2 regions of the Jeotgalibaca arthritidis genome follow, and region 2 is predicted to be linked to the other one. Evidence: a T-box and tRNA genes for the amino acid it is inferred to sense, from the RefSeq annotation. Region 2 holds a T-box; the other holds one or more tRNA genes.

Region 1 (8,939 bases), 1.1 Mb from region 2:
TTCACGCTTCAGCGGGTTAGTCGAATGATATGCGTTAGCGAGCAGCGAAGCGCGCAATGGGGCAAATTTATCTTTTTTTCACTAGGTCAGGACTTGGGAGCTAGACATTGATGGCTGAACTTATAATCCCCTAGTCTACAAAAAAAGCTCAGCTATCAGCTGAGCTTCAACGTATACCGGCGGCCGGGGTCGAACCGGCACGCCCTCGCGGGCACTGGATTTTGAGTCCAGCGCGTCTGCCTATTCCGCCACGCCGGCAATTTATTATGCAAGTTTTCATCCCTTTTGGGAAAGGCGGTAACCGGATTTGAACCGGTGATGAAGGTTTTGCAGACCTCTGCCTTACCACTTGGCTATACCGCCGAAAAACTGGGGTAGCTGGATTCGAACCAACGAGTGACGGAGTCAAAGTCCGTTGCCTTACCGCTTGGCTATACCCCATTAATAAAAGGGCGACTGATGGGAATCGAACCCACGAATGCCGGCGCCACAAGCCGGTGCGTTAACCACTTCGCCACAATCGCCATAATCCAAAACAGGGGTAGCAGGAATTGAACCCACACCAACGGTTTTGGAGACCGTTGTTCTACCTTTAAACTATACCCCTAAGGACTTAAAAAAAAATGGAGGGGGGCAGATTCGAACTGCCGAACCCGAAGGAGCGGATTTACAGTCCGCCGCGTTTAGCCACTTCGCTACCCCTCCATGGTGGCTTGGGACGGAATCGAACCGCCGACACCTTGAGCTTCAATCAAGTGCTCTACCAACTGAGCTACCAAGCCATTAAGAAGTAATACTTTATTTAATTAATACAACTGTATTAACGGTTCCGACGGGATTTGAACCCGCGATCTCCTGCGTGACAGGCAGGCATGTTAACCCCTACACCACGGAACCAATGGAGGTTAACGGGATCGAACCGCTGACATCCTGCTTGTAAGGCAGACGCTCTCCCAGCTGAGCTAAACCTCCATGATATAAAACATACAGCTTATAAATCATCAATTAAATGACGATATGACCCGTACGGGATTCGAACCCGTGTTACCGCCGTGAAAGGGCGGTGTCTTAACCGCTTGACCAACGGGCCAGTTAAAAGTAAAAATGGGCCTAAATGGACTCGAACCATCGACCTCACGCTTATCAGGCGTGCGCTCTAACCAGCTGAGCTATAGGCCCATAAAATAAAAAAGCGGGTGAGGAGAATCGAACTCCCGACAACAGCTTGGAAGGCTGTGGTTTTACCACTAAACTACACCCGCGTGGCGGTTCCGACGGGATTTGAACCCGCGATCTCCTGCGTGACAGGCAGGCATGTTAACCCCTACACCACGGAACCATTTTAAAAAAATTGCGGGGGCAGGACTTGAACCTGCGACCTTCGGGTTATGAGCCCGACGAGCTGCCAACTGCTCCACCCCGCGATAATATTAATAGATAACTTTTAAAAAAGTTATAAAGGAGGATAAGGGATTCGAACCCTTGCACGCTTTTACACGCCTGACGGTTTTCAAGACCGTTCCCTTCAGCCGGACTTGGGTAATCCTCCGAGATGTTAATGATATTCAATTTACCATAAAAATATGATAATGACCCGTACGGGATTCGAACCCGTGTTACCGCCGTGAAAGGGCGGTGTCTTAACCGCTTGACCAACGGGCCTTTGTTTAAAACGGAGAAGGAGGGATTTGAACCCTCGCGCCGGTATGATCCGACCTACACCCTTAGCAGGGGCGCCTCTTCAGCCACTTGAGTACTTCCCCAATCAAAGATAGCTTATGCTGCAAGTAAGTTTGCTGCAATGGACCTTGCAGGACTCGAACCTGCGACCGGACGGTTATGAGCCGTCTGCTCTAACCAACTGAGCTAAAGGTCCAGGCTCTTAATGTGACCTTTTTTGAACGTCCATTTTTAAAAATAGCGGCGGAGGGGATCGAACCCCCGACCTCCCGGGTATGAACCGGACGCTCTAGCCAGCTGAGCTACACCGCCAAAAAATATTAAATCGGGAAGACAGGATTCGAACCTGCGACCCCTTGGTCCCAAACCAAGTGCTCTACCAAGCTGAGCTACTTCCCGTAATTTAAATGCACCCAGCAGGAGTCGAACCTGCAACCGCCTGATTCGTAGTCAGGTACTCTATCCAATTGAGCTATGGGTGCATATTAAAAATGCCGAGGATCGGGGTCGAACCGATACGGTGAGAACTCACCGCAGGATTTTAAGTCCTGTGCGTCTGCCAATTCCGCCACCCCGGCATTACAATATTATAAAACTTTAAGGATATGATCCTTAAAGCGGAAGACGGGGTTCGAACCCGCGACCCCCACCTTGGCAAGGTGGTGTTCTACCACTGAACTACTTCCGCAAAAAGATGCCGGCTAAAGGACTTGAACCCTCGACCCTCTGATTACAAATCAGATGCTCTACCAACTGAGCTAAGCCGGCAAATTTTTAAAATGCGGGTGAAGGGACTTGAACCCCCACGCCTTGCGGCGCTAGATCCTAAATCTAGTGCGTCTGCCAATTCCGCCACACCCGCGCATCTTTTTATGCAATTGATAAAAAGAAATGAGTCATGCAGGGCTCGAACCTGCGACCCTCTGATTAAAAGTCAGATGCTCTACCAACTGAGCTAATGACTCAACTAAAGAGTTGAATTGTGAGTATTACTCACTTTGTCATATTACTATGACTATGGAGGTTAACGGGATCGAACCGCTGACATCCTGCTTGTAAGGCAGACGCTCTCCCAGCTGAGCTAAACCTCCGAAAATGTAAATATTATGTAAAGAACAGTTCTTGAACATAATACAATATTTTTTGCTAATCTGCAAGTTATTTTCTTTTGAAAACTTATTTTTAAAAGAAAATATATGCGCGGCAGCGTCCTACTCTCACAAAGGGAAACCCTTCACTACAATCGGCGCTAAGAAGCTTAACTTCTGTGTTCGGGATGGGAACAGGTGTGACCTTCTTGCCATCGCCACCGCACATATTGTCATGGCTGTTGCTGCTTTAGCAGTTTACAGACATGATACACTTGGGCTATGCCCACAGTGTTCTTTTGAGGTTGTTCCCTCAAAACTGAATAGTTAACATGAAACCTTTGGTTTGAAACCCATTTTACTTGATTACCGTTTTATTATTGGTTAAGTCCTCGACCGATTAGTACTAGTCCGCTCCATACATCGCTGCACTTCCACTTCTAGCCTATCTACCTGATCGTCTCTCAGGGGTCTTACTCATTTAAAATGATGGGAAATCTCATCTTGAGGGGGCTTCACGCTTAGATGCTTTCAGCGTTTATCCCGTCCACACATAGCTACCCAGCAATGCCCTTGGCAGAACAACTGGTACACCAGCGGTGTGTCCATCCCGGTCCTCTCGTACTAAGGACAGCTCCTCTCAAATTTCCAACGCCCGCGACGGATAGGGACCGAACTGTCTCACGACGTTCTGAACCCAGCTCGCGTGCCGCTTTAATGGGCGAACAGCCCAACCCTTGGGACCGACTACAGCCCCAGGATGCGACGAGCCGACATCGAGGTGCCAAACCTCCCCGTCGATGTGAACTCTTGGGGGAGATAAGCCTGTTATCCCCAGGGTAGCTTTTATCCGTTGAGCGATGGCCCTTCCATGCGGAACCACCGGATCACTAAGCCCGACTTTCGTCCCTGCTCGACTTGTAGGTCTCGCAGTCAAGCTCCCTTCTGCCTTTGCACTCTACGAATGATTTCCAACCATTCTGAGGGAACCTTTGGGCGCCTCCGTTACATTTTAGGAGGCGACCGCCCCAGTCAAACTGCCCGACTGACACTGTCTCCCCACCCGATAAGGGTGGCGGGTTAGAGTGGTCCTGCTACAAGGGTAGTATCCCAATGGCGCCTCCATCGAGACTAGCGTCCCGACTTCAATGGCTCCTACCTATCCTGTACATGTAGCAGAAACAATCAATATCAACCTGCAGTAAAGCTCCATGGGGTCTTTCCGTCCTGTCGCGGGTAACCAGCATCTTCACTGGTACTATAATTTCACCGAGTCTCTCGTTGAGACAGTGCCCAAATCGTTACGCCTTTCGTGCGGGTCAGAACTTACCTGACAAGGAATTTCGCTACCTTAGGACCGTTATAGTTACGGCCGCCGTTTACTGGGGCTTCAATTCAAAGCTTCGCCGAAGCTAACCTCTCCTCTTAACCTTCCAGCACCGGGCAGGCGTCAGCCCCTATACGTCATCTTTCGATTTTGCAGAGACCTGTGTTTTTGATAAACAGTCGCTTGGGCCTATTCACTGCGGCTGACCTTGCGGTCAGCACCCCTTCTCCCGAAGTTACGGGGTCATTTTGCCGAGTTCCTTAACGAGAGTTCGCTCGCTCACCTTAGGATGCTCTCCTCGACTACCTGTGTCGGTTTGCGGTACGGGCAGTTGGTTTCTAACTAGAAGCTTTTCTTGGCAGTGTGACATCAGGAACTTCGGTACTTAAATTTCCCTCCCCATCACAACTTGTCCGTATAGTAGAAAGCATTTGACTCTCCACAAGACTTGTTGCTTGGACGTGCTCTTCCAATCGCACGCATTTCCTTAGCCTCCTGCGTCCCTCCATCGTTCAAACAAAAACAACTGGTACAGGAATATCAACCTGTTGTCCATCGCCTACGCCTATCGGCCTCGGCTTAGGTCCCGACTAACCCTGGGAGGACGAGCCTTCCCCAGGAAACCTTAGTCATACGGTGGACGGGATTCTCACCCGTCTTTCGCTACTCATACCGGCATTCTCACTTCTAAGCGCTCCACCAGTCCTCACGGTCTAGCTTCAATGCCCTTAGAACGCTCTCCTACCACTCAACCTATTGGTTGAATCCACAGCTTCGGTGATCTGTTTAGCCCCGGTAAATTTTCGGCGCAGGGTCACTCGACTAGTGAGCTATTACGCACTCTTTGAATGATGGCTGCTTCTGAGCCAACATCCTAGTTGTCTGTGCAACCCCACATCCTTTTCCACTTAACAGATACTTTGGGACCTTAGCTGGTGGGCTGGGTTGTTTCCCTTTCGACTACGGATCTTATCACTCGCAGTCTGACTCCCGGACTTGAATCCATGGCATTCGGAGTTTATCTGAATTCGGTAACCCGAGAAGGGCCCCTAGTCCAAACAGTGCTCTACCTCCACGATTCGTTTATCCGAGGCTAGCCCTAAAGCTATTTCGGAGAGAACCAGCTATCTCCAGGTTCGATTGGAATTTCTCCGCTACCCACACCTCATCCCCGCACTTTTCAACGTGCGTGGGTTCGGTCCTCCAGTGCGTATTACCGCACCTTCAACCTGGACATGGGTAGGTCACCTGGTTTCGGGTCTACGACCACATACTCATTCGCCCTATTCAGACTCGCTTTCGCTGCGGCTCCGTCTTTTCAACTTAACCTCGCATGGGATCGTAACTCGCCGGTCCATTCTACAAAAGGTACGCCATCACCCATTAACGGGCTCTGACTACTTGTAAGCACACGGTTTCAGGTACTATTTCACTCCCCTTCCGGGGTGCTTTTCACCTTTCCCTCACGGTACTGGTTCACTATCGGTCACTAGGGAGTATTTAGCCTTGGGAGATGGTCCTCCCGGATTCCGACGGAATTTCTCGTGTTCCGCCGTACTCAGGATACTGGTAGAGCTGCTTTAGATTTCGCATACGGGGCTTTTACCCTGTTTCGCGTGGCTTTCCAGCCAGCTTCTGCTATCCATTACAGTCTCACGTCCCAGTCCTACAACCCCAAAGAGCAAGCTCTTTGGTTTGGGCTTTTCCCGTTTCGCTCGCCGCTACTCAGGGAATCGAATTTTCTTTCTCTTCCTGCAGGTAATGAGATGTTTCAGTTCCCTGCGTGTACCTCAAACACGCTATGTATTCACGTGTTTGTAATATCCTATCAAAGATATTGGGTTTCCCCATTCGGAAATCTCCGGATCATAGCTTACTTACAGCTCCCCGGAGCATATCGGAGTTAGTCCCGTCCTTCATCGGCTCCTAGTGCCTAGGCATCCACCGTGCGCCCTTATTCACTTAACCTATGGTCAAGTTTCAGCCATTGCTGGCCTTTACTATCAAACTGTTTTCGTTAAAAAACTGTTCAACGTGTAACGCGGTAAAATGTTTTGGTTTCTTACTTTATATTTCATGTTATACTATTCAGTTTTCAAGGAACAATTGGTTTGAGAGTTAACCTCTCAAAACTGAACAAGAATGTGAACATCGGCAGGTTCCATATAATTTCCTTAGAAAGGAGGTGATCCAGCCGCACCTTCCGATACGGCTACCTTGTTACGACTTCACCCCAATCATCTATCCCACCTTAGGCGGCTGGCTCCCATAAGGGTTACCCCACCGACTTCGGGTGTTACAAACTCTCGTGGTGTGACGGGCGGTGTGTACAAGACCCGGGAACGTATTCACCGCGGCGTTCTGATCCGCGATTACTAGCGATTCCGGCTTCATGCAGGCGAGTTGCAGCCTGCAATCCGAACTGAGAATGGCTTTAAGAGATTCGCTTGCCCTCGCGGGTTTGCTGCTCGTTGTACCATCCATTGTAGCACGTGTGTAGCCCAGGTCATAAGGGGCATGATGATTTGACGTCATCCCCACCTTCCTCCGGTTTGTCACCGGCAGTCTTATTAGAGTGCCCAACTGAATGCTGGCAACTAACAATAGGGGTTGCGCTCGTTGCGGGACTTAACCCAACATCTCACGACACGAGCTGACGACAACCATGCACCACCTGTCACCTTGTCCCCGAAGGGAACGTCCTATCTCTAGGAGTGTCAAGGGATGTCAAGACCTGGTAAGGTTCTTCGCGTTGCTTCGAATTAAACCACATGCTCCACCGCTTGTGCGGGTCCCCGTCAATTCCTTTGAGTTTCAGCCTTGCGGCCGTACTCCCCAGGCGGAGTGCTTAATGCGTTAACTGCAGCACTGAAGGGTGGAAACCCTCCAACACTTAGCACTCATCGTTTACGGCGTGGACTACCAGGGTATCTAATCCTGTTTGCTCCCCACGCTTTCGAGCCTCAGCGTCAATTACAGACCAGAGAGTCGCCTTCGCCACTGGTGTTCCTCCATATATCTACGCATTTCACCGCTACACATGGAATTCCACTCTCCTCTTCTGCATTCAAGTTCCCCAGTTTCCAATGACCTTCCACGGTTGAGCCGTGGGCTTTCACATCAGACTTAAGGAACCGCCTGCGCTCGCTTTACGCCCAATAAATCCGGACAACGCTTGCCACCTACGTATTACCGCGGCTGCTGGCACGTAGTTAGCCGTGGCTTTCTGGTTGGGTACCGTCAAGGTAAGAGCAGTTACTCTCCTACTTGTTCTTCTCCAACAACAGAGTTTTACGATCCGAAAACCTTCTTCACTCACGCGGCGTTGCTCCGTCAGACTTTCGTCCATTGCGGAAGATTCCCTACTGCTGCCTCCCGTAGGAGTTTGGGCCGTGTCTCAGTCCCAATGTGGCCGATCACCCTCTCAGGTCGGCTACGCATCATCGTCTTGGTAGGCCGTTACCCTACCAACTAACTAATGCGCCGCGGGTCCATCTCCAAGTGACAGCACAAAGGCCGTCTTTCCTTCAGCTTCCATGTGGAAGCTGAAACTATGCGGTATTAGCACCCGTTTCCGGATGTTATCCCCCTCTTGAAGGTAGGTTACCCACGTGTTACTCACCCGTTCGCCACTAACGTCATAAGGAGCAAGCTCCTTAATCAATTCGTACGACTTGCATGTATTAGGCACGCCGCCAGCGTTCGTCCTGAGCCAGGATCAAACTCTCATGTTAAATGTGGGCTCTTGTACAGAAACCCGACATGAAAAGCTGAATAGCTCTTTTTTGCTGACTTAATGTTTTTGCGATTATTATCGCGATTCGTTGTGTAATCCTTATAAATAAGAATTACCCTGCACGTTTGGTTCGTTCATTCTTTGTTCAGTTTTCAAAGGTCAAATCCGTTATCACGTGTTACGTTAAGTTCGTGTCGTGACAACTTCTACATATTACCACGCTGTTGATTAAGTGTCAACAGTTTTTTAAAACTTTTAAAAAAGTTTTTTCAGCTGTTTTTTGAGAAACAACTTTTATATCTTATCATCTTAACAACCTTTTGTCAAAAGTTTTTTTACTTTTTCAGATGTTTTGAAAAGATGTATTTGCGCTCCTTAAACAAGCGACTTCGTTATAATAACATCTGATTTACAAAAGGTCAACATATTCTGGTGTATTAATATCGACTAAATTTACCGACACCGCGTTTAGTTCTATTATATTCTTCTTTTAAATCTATACCTTTTGTTTATAATAGATATGTAAACTATATCCCGTTTATAACTTAAGGAGGATGAACATGCAAGAACCATTATTTATGAACCCTAAGCTTCAAGAAAAAATCTGGGGTGGAACAAAGCTACGTGATATCTATGGCTATGAAATCCCAAGTGAGCATACTGGTGAGTGCTGGGCAATTAGTGCCCATTTAGATGGCGTTGGCACTATTTCGTCAGGTAGCCACGCTGGTGTGCCTTTAAATGAATTATATGAATCACATCCTGAGCTATTTGGTAATCCCTCGTCACCTGTGTTTCCTCTATTAACTAAAATTATTGATGCTACTGAAGACTTGTCCGTTCAAGTTCACCCTGATGATGAGTACGGATTAAAGCATGAGAATGACCTAGGTAAGACAGAATGCTGGTATATCATTGATGCGGATGAAGGTTCTGAAATTGTTTATGGACACTCTGCTCAAACAAAGGAAGCTTTTGCTGAGATGATTGAAGCTGGTCAATGGGATGACTTATTGACTCGCGTTAAAGTTAAAAAAGGTGATTTCTTCTTTGTTCCAAGCGGCACCATTCATGCTATTGGAGCGGGAATTATGATTTTAGAGACACA
Region 2 (8,939 bases):
TCTTCGATTGCTTCAACTAAAATAGCCGTACTAGTTATGCCATCAGCGTCATAGTCACCATAAACCAATATAGCTTCTTCCGATTCAATTGCTTGGAAGATCCGATTGACTGCCCGTTCCATATCATAAAGCAGAAATGGATCGTGGTAAGCTACGTCACTCTGATGAATGAAGTCATTTATTTTCTCGATTGTATCTAGATTCCGCTGTAAACATAGTTTTAAAAAAGCTTGACTATAAGTTGTCTCTTCAGCTAAATGACTGATGACATGCTCGTCAAACGGATACTCTTTTTGTTTCCAGTTCATTCTTGCATCTAACAAATTATTATCTCCCTCTTTTTCATTTCAAAGAAAATTCGCCTGTTAAAAACAGGCGATTATCATTTCTATTTCTATTCAATAGGATCTTGTGAGGTCGGTTTAGCGATATTTACATTATTGTAAGTGATTTGATTAACTAGTTCATTTTCTAAACTGTTAATTTTATTATCTTTACCGCTAATGGTCTCCTCAAGTGCTGTTATTTTTTCAGTGTACTCAGCTTTAATCTCATCTCTTAATTGACTGGACTGACTTTCAAGTTGTGAAATTTCAGCTCGTAGGGTCTTTAATTCCTTTTTCCGATGAACACTTGCCATTGTTGAAACAAGTAATGTTAATAAGGCTCCTAATAGTAAAGATACAAAGATGATAATAATAAGCGGTGCAGCAAACGTTGTGAACCCAAAACTAACGGGCACACTTTCCACGTTTAAAACAGCAAACACACTGATAATGGTCATTAAGACAATTATTAATACTAATCTCCATTGATTTTTCATCACTAACACACCTCACATGTTAACTTTTATTTACTTAACGGAATGTCAAATTCATCATAGTCATGAACTAAAGTTGAATTTGGGAAAATAGCTTGGGCATCATTTTGCAGTTGTGCCTGTTCTTTCCCTACATATCGTGAAGAGATATGGGTTAAGTAAAGCTGGCTACTGTTTGATTCTTTAGCTACTTTAGCAGCATCTACACAGGTAGAATGGAAATAATCTCTCGCAATCTTTTGATTATCCTTTGAGAAAGTTGATTCATGGACTAACACATCTGAGTTCATGGCTAGTTGTGTACTAGCAGGAGTTCGTTTTGTATCACCTAAAATGGTTACTGTTCTCCCCTTCACAGAAGGACCAATGTAGTCATTCCCATTAACTGTTCGACCATCTGGTAAAGTCACCGTCTGCCCATTTTTTAGTTTTCCATATAATGGTCCAGCTGGAATATTATCCGCTTTTAATTTCTCAACTAACAGCTCACCGACATAGTCAGCCTCTTCGATTCTGAACCCATAGGAAGGCATGCCATGCGCTAATTTTGCACAAGTCACTTTAAAGGTTTTATCTTCAAAGACTACCCCGTCTTCTTCTATTTCATGGAAAAAAATCGGATAGCGTAAATGGGATTGGGAAACTCTTAGACTCGTTAAGACAAAGTCTTTGATTCCTTTTGGTCCGTATATCGTCAATGGCGTATCGCCACCTTGGAAAGCGCGGCTACTTAGAAAACCAGGAAGACCAAAAATATGGTCCCCATGTAAATGTGTGATAAAAATCTTATTAACTTTACGAGGTTTTAAGGTTGTTCGTAAAATACGTTGTTGTGTACCCTCTCCACAATCAAACAGCCAAATGTCATTTCGTTCATCTAATAGTTTTAGCGCAATACAGGATAGATTTCGATTGGTTGACGGGACACCAGATCCCGTCCCCAAAAATTGAATTTTCATGATGCAAACACTCGTTTCTCTTCATCTAGCGGGTTTTTAGTCTACGAATTCAAATTCGTAATCCATAATACGGACAAGATCGCCGTCTTCTGCCCCACGTTGACGAAGTTTTTGGTCGATTCCCATTCCACGAAGTTGACGAGCAAAACGCATGATGCTTTCATCATGGTGGAAGTTCGTCATCAAGAATAGTTTCTCTAGTTTCTCACCACTTAATATCCATGTACGGTCTGGATCGCGGTTAATAATAATTTCATCAGATGGATCATCCAATTTATATTCAACAGAGCGAATTAATTCTTCTTCATCAAATAATGGGAATGCTTCTGTATGTTCCAGTAATTCTGCTGTGTAATCTAACAACGGGCCGAAGCCTTTGTTTTGGTATGCAGAAATCTCAAATATTTTTGGAACATCTTGTCCAGCAAATTTTTCTTCTAATTTTTGACTGAATTTAGCAAGTTCTTCTTCAGCGCCTTCAACATCCATTTTGTTAGCAACAATGACTGTTGGGCGTTCAAGTAATTTTAACTCATAGTTTTCCAATTCAGCATTGATTTTTTCATAGTCATCGAATGGATCTCTACCTTCAGTAGCTCCCATATCAATAACATGTAAAATAACACGTGTGCGTTCAATATGACGCAAGAATTGAATTCCTAAACCAACACCTTGTGATGCCCCTTCAATCAGACCTGGTAAATCGGCCATAGCAAATTGACCGCCACTTGGTGCTTGTACCATACCTAAGTTAGGCACAATAGTTGTAAAGTGATAAGCAGCAATTTTTGGTTTTGCCTTTGATACAACTGATAGAATAGTAGACTTACCTACTGATGGGAAGCCAACTAACCCAACGTCAGCGATAACTTTCAATTCTAGATTTAGAACAAATTCTTCCCCTGGTTCGCCATTCTCAGCGATTTCTGGGGCTGGGTTTCTAGGTGACGCAAACTTAATGTTTCCTCGTCCACCACGACCACCTTTAGCAACAACTAATTGTTGACCAATTTCGGTTAAATCTCCCATTAACTCATTTGTTTCTGCATTACGAACAATCGTACCTGGTGGCACTTTCACGTAAGTATCTTTTGCAGATTTACCGTATTTACTTTTACTCATTCCATGTTCGCCAGGGATACCTCGGAAATGACGATTGTAACGGAAATCAAGCAAAGTGCGTAGTCCAGGGTCTACTTCAAAGATGATACTACCGCCCTTACCGCCATCGCCGCCTGCTGGTCCGCCATCTGGTACATATTTCTCACGTCTAAATGCAACCATGCCGTCTCCGCCATTACCGGCCTTTACATTAATCTGTGCGTGATCTAAAAACATTGACATATTGATGTCCTCCTTGGATATAAGAAGTCTTAACTCCTATATCCTCGTTTCTCTTTATTATTTAGCAAACATTCTTTACTAGTCTACTCTAATTTAACACATTGAGCGACCGACATAAAGAATATTTATCTTTGATTTTAAAACAATAGGAAAGGCTAGGACACTATCCTAGCCTTTCGTTGACTTGAATCATTACTTTGTGATTAAACGTCTAACATCAGCGAACTCTAAAATAAGCTCTGTTAAACTTGCTAAAAGGTTCAAGCGATTATTTCGAACTGCTTCGTCATCAACCATAACCATGTTTTCATCAAAGAAAGTGGTAATAACTGGTGCAATTTCTTTTAATAGATCGTAGCGTTCTTCAGAATTTGCTTTATCCCAAAGTGTTTTTACGTGGTTAATTTGAACATGTAAGTTCTTCTCACTAGCTGTTTCAAACACGTTACTATCAGTATCAAATGGTTTTTCGATTTGATGTGAAATATTAACTACACGGGCTAATGCTTCAATCACTGCTTTGTAATCATCATCTGATTGATGGCTATGAAGTGTTTGACCATTTTCAATCAATTCTAGCAAGTTATTTTCAGTTGAACCAAGAATCGCATCTTGCACGTCATGGTTAACATGATAGCCTTGTAATTTTTGTTGAATACGACCTTTAGCAAACTGAATAAATTGATTAATCAATTGCGCTTTTTCGTCATTGTTTTCAAGGGCGTACACAGTTTCCAAAGCCTGTTGCAAGAAACTGTCTAACGGCAATGTCCAATGGAAATTTTCAAGAATTTGGACAACACCAATCATTTGTCTTCTTAAGGCGTAAGGGTCATTAGAACCGGTTGGAATCATATCAACTTTAAAGAAACTAATAATGCTATCTAATTTATCAGCAAGAGCTAAGACTGCACCAATAGCTGTTTGTGGTAAGTCACCGTCACTTGAAAGCGGCAAGTAGCGTTCTCTAATTGCAGTCGCAACTTCCGGATGTTCACCTTTTAGAATCGCATATTTTTCACCCATGATTCCTTGTAATTCAGGGAATTCTCCGACCATGTTTGAAACAAGGTCAAAGTTATAGATTTCTGCTGCACGTTTTAGCAATGCTTGAGAATCTTCATCCAAAGCAACCATTTCAGCAATAGCTGCTGCTAGTAAACCCGTATGGGCTGTCTTTTGAGCGATTGATCCAATTTTAGCATGGAATGACACGCTCTCTAATTTCTTAAGTGCCTCGTCGATGGTTTGCTTCTTATCTTCTTCAAAGAAGAATAAGGCATCTTCCAAACGAGCTGTTAACACCTTGCGGTTTCCTTTTTTAACCATATCAATATGTTCTGCATTACCGTTACGAACTGAAATAAAGTAAGGTAGCAATTGACCATCAGCAGAAGTCACTTCAAAGTAACGTTGGTGGTCTTTCATACTTGTAATTAACACTTCTTCTGGTAGCGATAAGTATTTTTCATCGAAACTGCCAAAGAATGCCGTTGGATATTCAACTAAAGAAACAACTTCCTCCATTAATGTTTCATCAGCTGGGATAATCCAAGCATTTTCTTTTTCAATCTCAGCAATTTGATGGCTAATCATCGTTTTACGTTCGTCTAAATCAGCAATAACAAATTGCTCTCTTAGTTTTTCAGTATAGTCTGCTGCATGGTCAAATGTAGCTGTTTGTCCTAAGAATCGGTGACCTCGCGATTGACGACCACTTTCTAAGTCAAGGAAAGTAAATGGAATAATGTCATTATCCAACATGGCAACTAACCAATGAATCGGACGAATATACTCATACGAACTATTTCCCCAGTGCATCGTAATTGGGAATGTCATGGCATCGATAACTTGTCCTAAATTTGTTAGGACATCTTTTGTTTCTTTACCAAGAACTTCTTTATTGGCATAAACGTATTCGACACCCTTTAATTCTTCAAAGTAAAGGTCTGCTTCGGTAACACCTTGTCCTCTTGCAAATCCAAGTGCAGCTTTTGTCCAATTACCATCAGCATCGACAGCTATTTTTTTTGCTGGTCCTTTTGCTTTTTCATGAAGATCTTCTTGTTTATCTGCTAAACCATGAACCATAACAGCAAGTCGTCTTGGTGTTCCAAAATAATCAATTCGGTCGAAAGTAAGACGATTTACTTTCAAAAATTGTTCCATACGTTCTTTTAATTGTTGGCTACTACTCTTCACATAACGTGCAGGTACTTCTTCTAAACCAATTTCTAATAATAATGTTCCGCTCATGCTTGTTCCTCCTTCAATAAACGTTGACGTTCTTCTTCTGAAAGAAGTGGGAAACCAAGATTACGTCTTGATTCAACGAATGCTTTTGCTAACTTACGGGCCATATTTCTAATTTTTGCTAAAAATCCAGCGCGGTCTGTAGCAGAAACCACTCCTCTGGCATCTAACAAGTTAAACGCATGCGAGCATTTTAAGACATAATCATAAGCTGGATGGATTAAGCCATTGTCAATTTGTTTCATTGCTTCTTCTGCGTAGGCATTGAATAAATTCATTAGTAATTCTGGATCGCTTTCTTCAAATGAATATTTTGAATGTTCATATTCTGGTTGATAGAAAATTTCGCCATATTTAACGCCTTCTACCCAGTCAAGGTCGTAAACATTTTCAACATCTTGGATATACGATGCCAAACGTTCAATCCCATAAGTTAATTCACTCGTTACAGGGCTACATTGTAAGCCGCCAACTTGTTGGAAGTAAGTAAATTGGGTAATTTCCATACCATCTAACCAAACTTCCCAACCTAAACCAGCACATCCTAGTGATGGGTTTTCCCAGTTATCTTCAACAAAACGGATATCATGCTCTAACGGGTTAATTCCTAAAGCTTCCAAACTCTTTAAATAAAGTTCTTGGATGTTGTCAGGTGACGGCTTCATTACAACTTGGAATTGATGATGTTGATATAGTCTGTTTGGGTTATCACCATAACGGCCGTCAGCTGGTCGTCTCGATGGTTCTACATATGCTGCATTCCAAGGTTCTGGACCAATTGCACGCAAGAAGGTATACGGACTCATTGTCCCTGCTCCTTTTTCCGTGTCATATGCATTTAAAAGCAGACAGCCTTGCTCTGCCCAATAATTTTGAAGGATTTGTATCATTCTTTGAACGGTTACTTTTTCTTCCATAGTGATTCTCCTCATTTCTTTTCCTTTAATAATAGACAAAAAAACGCCCCTATGCTGCTCGCGGAGCAACATAGGGACGAGTTTATACTCGCGGTTCCACCCTATTTCTGGTTAAGACCAGCTCTTCATTGGTAAAACTCAGATGTGCCTTTCCATGACAACTGTATGCGTTTGGCTCTCACCTATCCAAACTCGCTTTAGCATCATATTGTATGTACTCTCATCGTCAACGTTCTTATTTATTTATAACCATAATAGTAAACAGTTAGCCTATTAAAGTCAAGGTTTTTATGTGTTTTCAGATTCATCAGCTTTACGTTTCTCAACTGACAATTGCAAGGTATTCTCCCATTCCTTCATTTGATCAATGTAGGATTTACTTTTTAGTTTGATTCCAACATACTCATCATAAAGAAAATCAATAAAGTCTTGAATAGCCTTTTTAGTGTCATCTTTTAGTGAAATACGCTCCACTTGATTGGGCTTAATTTTTAAAAAAATGCGACAAAAATGAATAGCGGCTGGATGAGCATGCAGGCGGTGGCTGTCCTCATGAAAATGATTGGTGCATAATACACCTGAATGCTTAGCCGAATAATCAAAAGGTTCATTTGGATTCCCACAAATTCGACAAGCTGATAACTGCGGATGAACACCAAAATACTTTAACAGATTCATTTCATAGACATTCATAATGGTTTGACCATCATTCTTATTGTTCATTGCACCTAATGATTGTTGTAGCAATTCGAACAGCTCTTTGTTTGGTATACGGTCTTCCATAGCAGCATCAGCTAAATTAGCCATATAGGTGGCATAAGCATTCAAATAAACATCTTGCTGAATAGCTGTATAGTTTTCAGCCGACTGATAGTCTCTTAAAAAAGACAAACCATCATCATTTATGGTCCCAATATAGCTAGCGTGTGTAAAGGGGAGTAACGATGCCTTCATTTGGAAATTTGACTTAAAGTAATGCCGTACAAAAAACATGCGTTTTCCATGCTCAAGTGTAAAAATCTTAACGAGTGCATCCGTTTCCTTATGCTTTCTAACCGAAATAACAATCCCTTGGAATGTTTGAAAGCCTGTTTTACTCATAATCTTTCTTGCGGTAACCATATTCTTGTAAATGGGTTTGCTTATCACGCCAATCGCGTTGTACCTTTACCCACAATTCTAAGAATATTTTATCACCTAACATGACTTCGATATCACGGCGCGCACGCGTCCCAATTTCTTTCAACATTTTGCCACCTTTACCGATAATCATCCCTTTTTGACTAGCGCGGTCTACAACGATTGTGGCATGAACATGGATTTTATTGTTCTCATTACGCTGCATGGATTCCACTACAACTGCCACCGAATGTGGAATTTCATCACGAGTTAATTGCAAGACTTTTTCACGAATAAACTCAGACACAATAAAGTATTCCGGATGATCTGTTACTTGATCTGCTGGGTAGTATTGCGGACCTTCTGGTAAATAGTTTTGAATAGTCTCTAACATGGATTCGATATTGTTACCATTTGTTGCTGAAATTGGAATAACTTCATCAAACTCTTGAACAGAGGTGTAGTCTGTAATGATTTCTAATAGAGACTCTGGGTTAATTTTATCAATTTTATTAATAATCAAAAACTTAGGCGTACGAATGTTTTTCAAACGTTCCATAATAAAGTTGTCGCCTGCTCCACGTTTTTCCTCTGCGTTAACCATGAATAACACAATATCAACTTCATTAAATGTACTGTATGCACTCTGCAACATAAAGTCATTTAAGCGATGTTTCGGTTTATGGATACCAGGTGTATCAATAAAAACCATTTGCGCCTGATCGGTTGTGACAACGCCTTGAATCTTATTACGTGTCGTCTGTGGTGTATCACTCATAATCGCCACTTTTTGTCCGACGATACGGTTCAATAGTGTCGATTTCCCAACGTTGGGTCTTCCTATAATAGATATAAAGCCTGATTTAAATGCTTGATTGTCTTGCATAAAATAAATACCTCCCTAGAAAAATAATGCAAGAATTTTTGGCAGAAATATAATGGCAGCAACAATAATAGAAAAAACTGCTGCAACTAAAACGGCTCCTGCGGCTATATCTTTAGCTTTCTTAGCCAGTGGGTGGTATTCATAATCGGTTACCATGTCCACTACCGTTTCAAATATAGTATTAACAAATTCCATCATGACAACAAGAAAAATACAACTAATAAGAGCAATCCACTCTAAGCCACTAATTTGAAAGAAAAAACCAAACAAGATGGGTAATAAGGCAATAAATGCATGATGGCGCATATTACTCTCTTCTTTTAAAATAAGTTTGACCCCATCCCAAGCATGACCAAAGGATACAAGAAAGGTAGGATTCTTCCAAATATTACGCTTTGAACTGTTATTCTTCTCTTTTGAGTCCATAGGCATCTAATATCTCTTTCTGCAGACCAAACATTTCCTTTTCATCTTCTTCTGTCATATGGTCATAACCATTTAAATGCAAGAATCCATGAAGGGCTAAAAAGCCAAGTTCTCTCTCAAAGCTGTGACCATAAGATTCTGCTTGTTCTGCTGTTTTATCAATCGAAATAATGATATCACCCAAATTCATTGGGAAGTCATCACCAAGTGTTTCT

Evidence for each region. The T-box of region 2 lies ahead of glyQ (glycine--tRNA ligase subunit alpha). A T-box ahead of a tRNA ligase gene usually reads a tRNA of that ligase, here a tRNA-Gly.
Region 1: it encodes a tRNA-Gly, which carries the amino acid that the T-box ahead of glyQ (glycine--tRNA ligase subunit alpha) is inferred to sense. The anticodon was not compared.

Annotation. Positions count from the first base shown of each region.
Region 1 is NZ_CP049740.1:1,029,346-1,038,284, forward strand. It holds tRNA gene G7057_RS05165 (tRNA-Leu) at 175-258, opposite strand; tRNA gene G7057_RS05170 (tRNA-Cys) at 293-363, opposite strand; tRNA gene G7057_RS05175 (tRNA-Gln) at 370-441, opposite strand; tRNA gene G7057_RS05180 (tRNA-His) at 452-524, opposite strand; tRNA gene G7057_RS05185 (tRNA-Trp) at 537-607, opposite strand; tRNA gene G7057_RS05190 (tRNA-Tyr) at 625-705, opposite strand; tRNA gene G7057_RS05195 (tRNA-Phe) at 707-782, opposite strand; tRNA gene G7057_RS05200 (tRNA-Asp) at 825-897, opposite strand; tRNA gene G7057_RS05205 (tRNA-Val) at 900-972, opposite strand; tRNA gene G7057_RS05210 (tRNA-Glu) at 1,019-1,090, opposite strand; tRNA gene G7057_RS05215 (tRNA-Ile) at 1,106-1,179, opposite strand; tRNA gene G7057_RS05220 (tRNA-Gly) at 1,192-1,262, opposite strand; tRNA gene G7057_RS05225 (tRNA-Asp) at 1,264-1,339, opposite strand; tRNA gene G7057_RS05230 (tRNA-Met) at 1,352-1,424, opposite strand; tRNA gene G7057_RS05235 (tRNA-Ser) at 1,460-1,549, opposite strand; tRNA gene G7057_RS05240 (tRNA-Glu) at 1,591-1,662, opposite strand; tRNA gene G7057_RS05245 (tRNA-Ser) at 1,674-1,763, opposite strand; tRNA gene G7057_RS05250 (tRNA-Ile) at 1,803-1,876, opposite strand; tRNA gene G7057_RS05255 (tRNA-Met) at 1,919-1,992, opposite strand; tRNA gene G7057_RS05260 (tRNA-Pro) at 2,006-2,079, opposite strand; tRNA gene G7057_RS05265 (tRNA-Arg) at 2,089-2,162, opposite strand; tRNA gene G7057_RS05270 (tRNA-Leu) at 2,173-2,258, opposite strand; tRNA gene G7057_RS05275 (tRNA-Gly) at 2,297-2,368, opposite strand; tRNA gene G7057_RS05280 (tRNA-Thr) at 2,376-2,448, opposite strand; tRNA gene G7057_RS05285 (tRNA-Leu) at 2,461-2,542, opposite strand; tRNA gene G7057_RS05290 (tRNA-Lys) at 2,573-2,645, opposite strand; tRNA gene G7057_RS05295 (tRNA-Val) at 2,699-2,771, opposite strand; rRNA gene rrf (5S ribosomal RNA) at 2,879-2,994, opposite strand; rRNA gene G7057_RS05305 (23S ribosomal RNA) at 3,149-6,063, opposite strand; rRNA gene G7057_RS05310 (16S ribosomal RNA) at 6,274-7,829, opposite strand; gene manA (mannose-6-phosphate isomerase, class I) at 8,392-8,939, shown strand, end outside.
Region 2 is NZ_CP049740.1:2,244,234-2,253,172, forward strand. It holds gene recJ (single-stranded-DNA-specific exonuclease RecJ) at 1-323, opposite strand, end outside; gene G7057_RS11200 (lipopolysaccharide assembly protein LapA domain-containing protein) at 395-823, opposite strand; gene rnz (ribonuclease Z) at 850-1,779, opposite strand; gene obgE (GTPase ObgE) at 1,816-3,123, opposite strand; gene glyS (glycine--tRNA ligase subunit beta) at 3,316-5,379, opposite strand; gene glyQ (glycine--tRNA ligase subunit alpha) at 5,376-6,293, opposite strand; T-box leader at 6,363-6,532, opposite strand; gene recO (DNA repair protein RecO) at 6,582-7,394, opposite strand; gene era (GTPase Era) at 7,387-8,298, opposite strand; gene G7057_RS11235 (diacylglycerol kinase) at 8,314-8,730, opposite strand; gene ybeY (rRNA maturation RNase YbeY) at 8,702-8,939, opposite strand, start outside.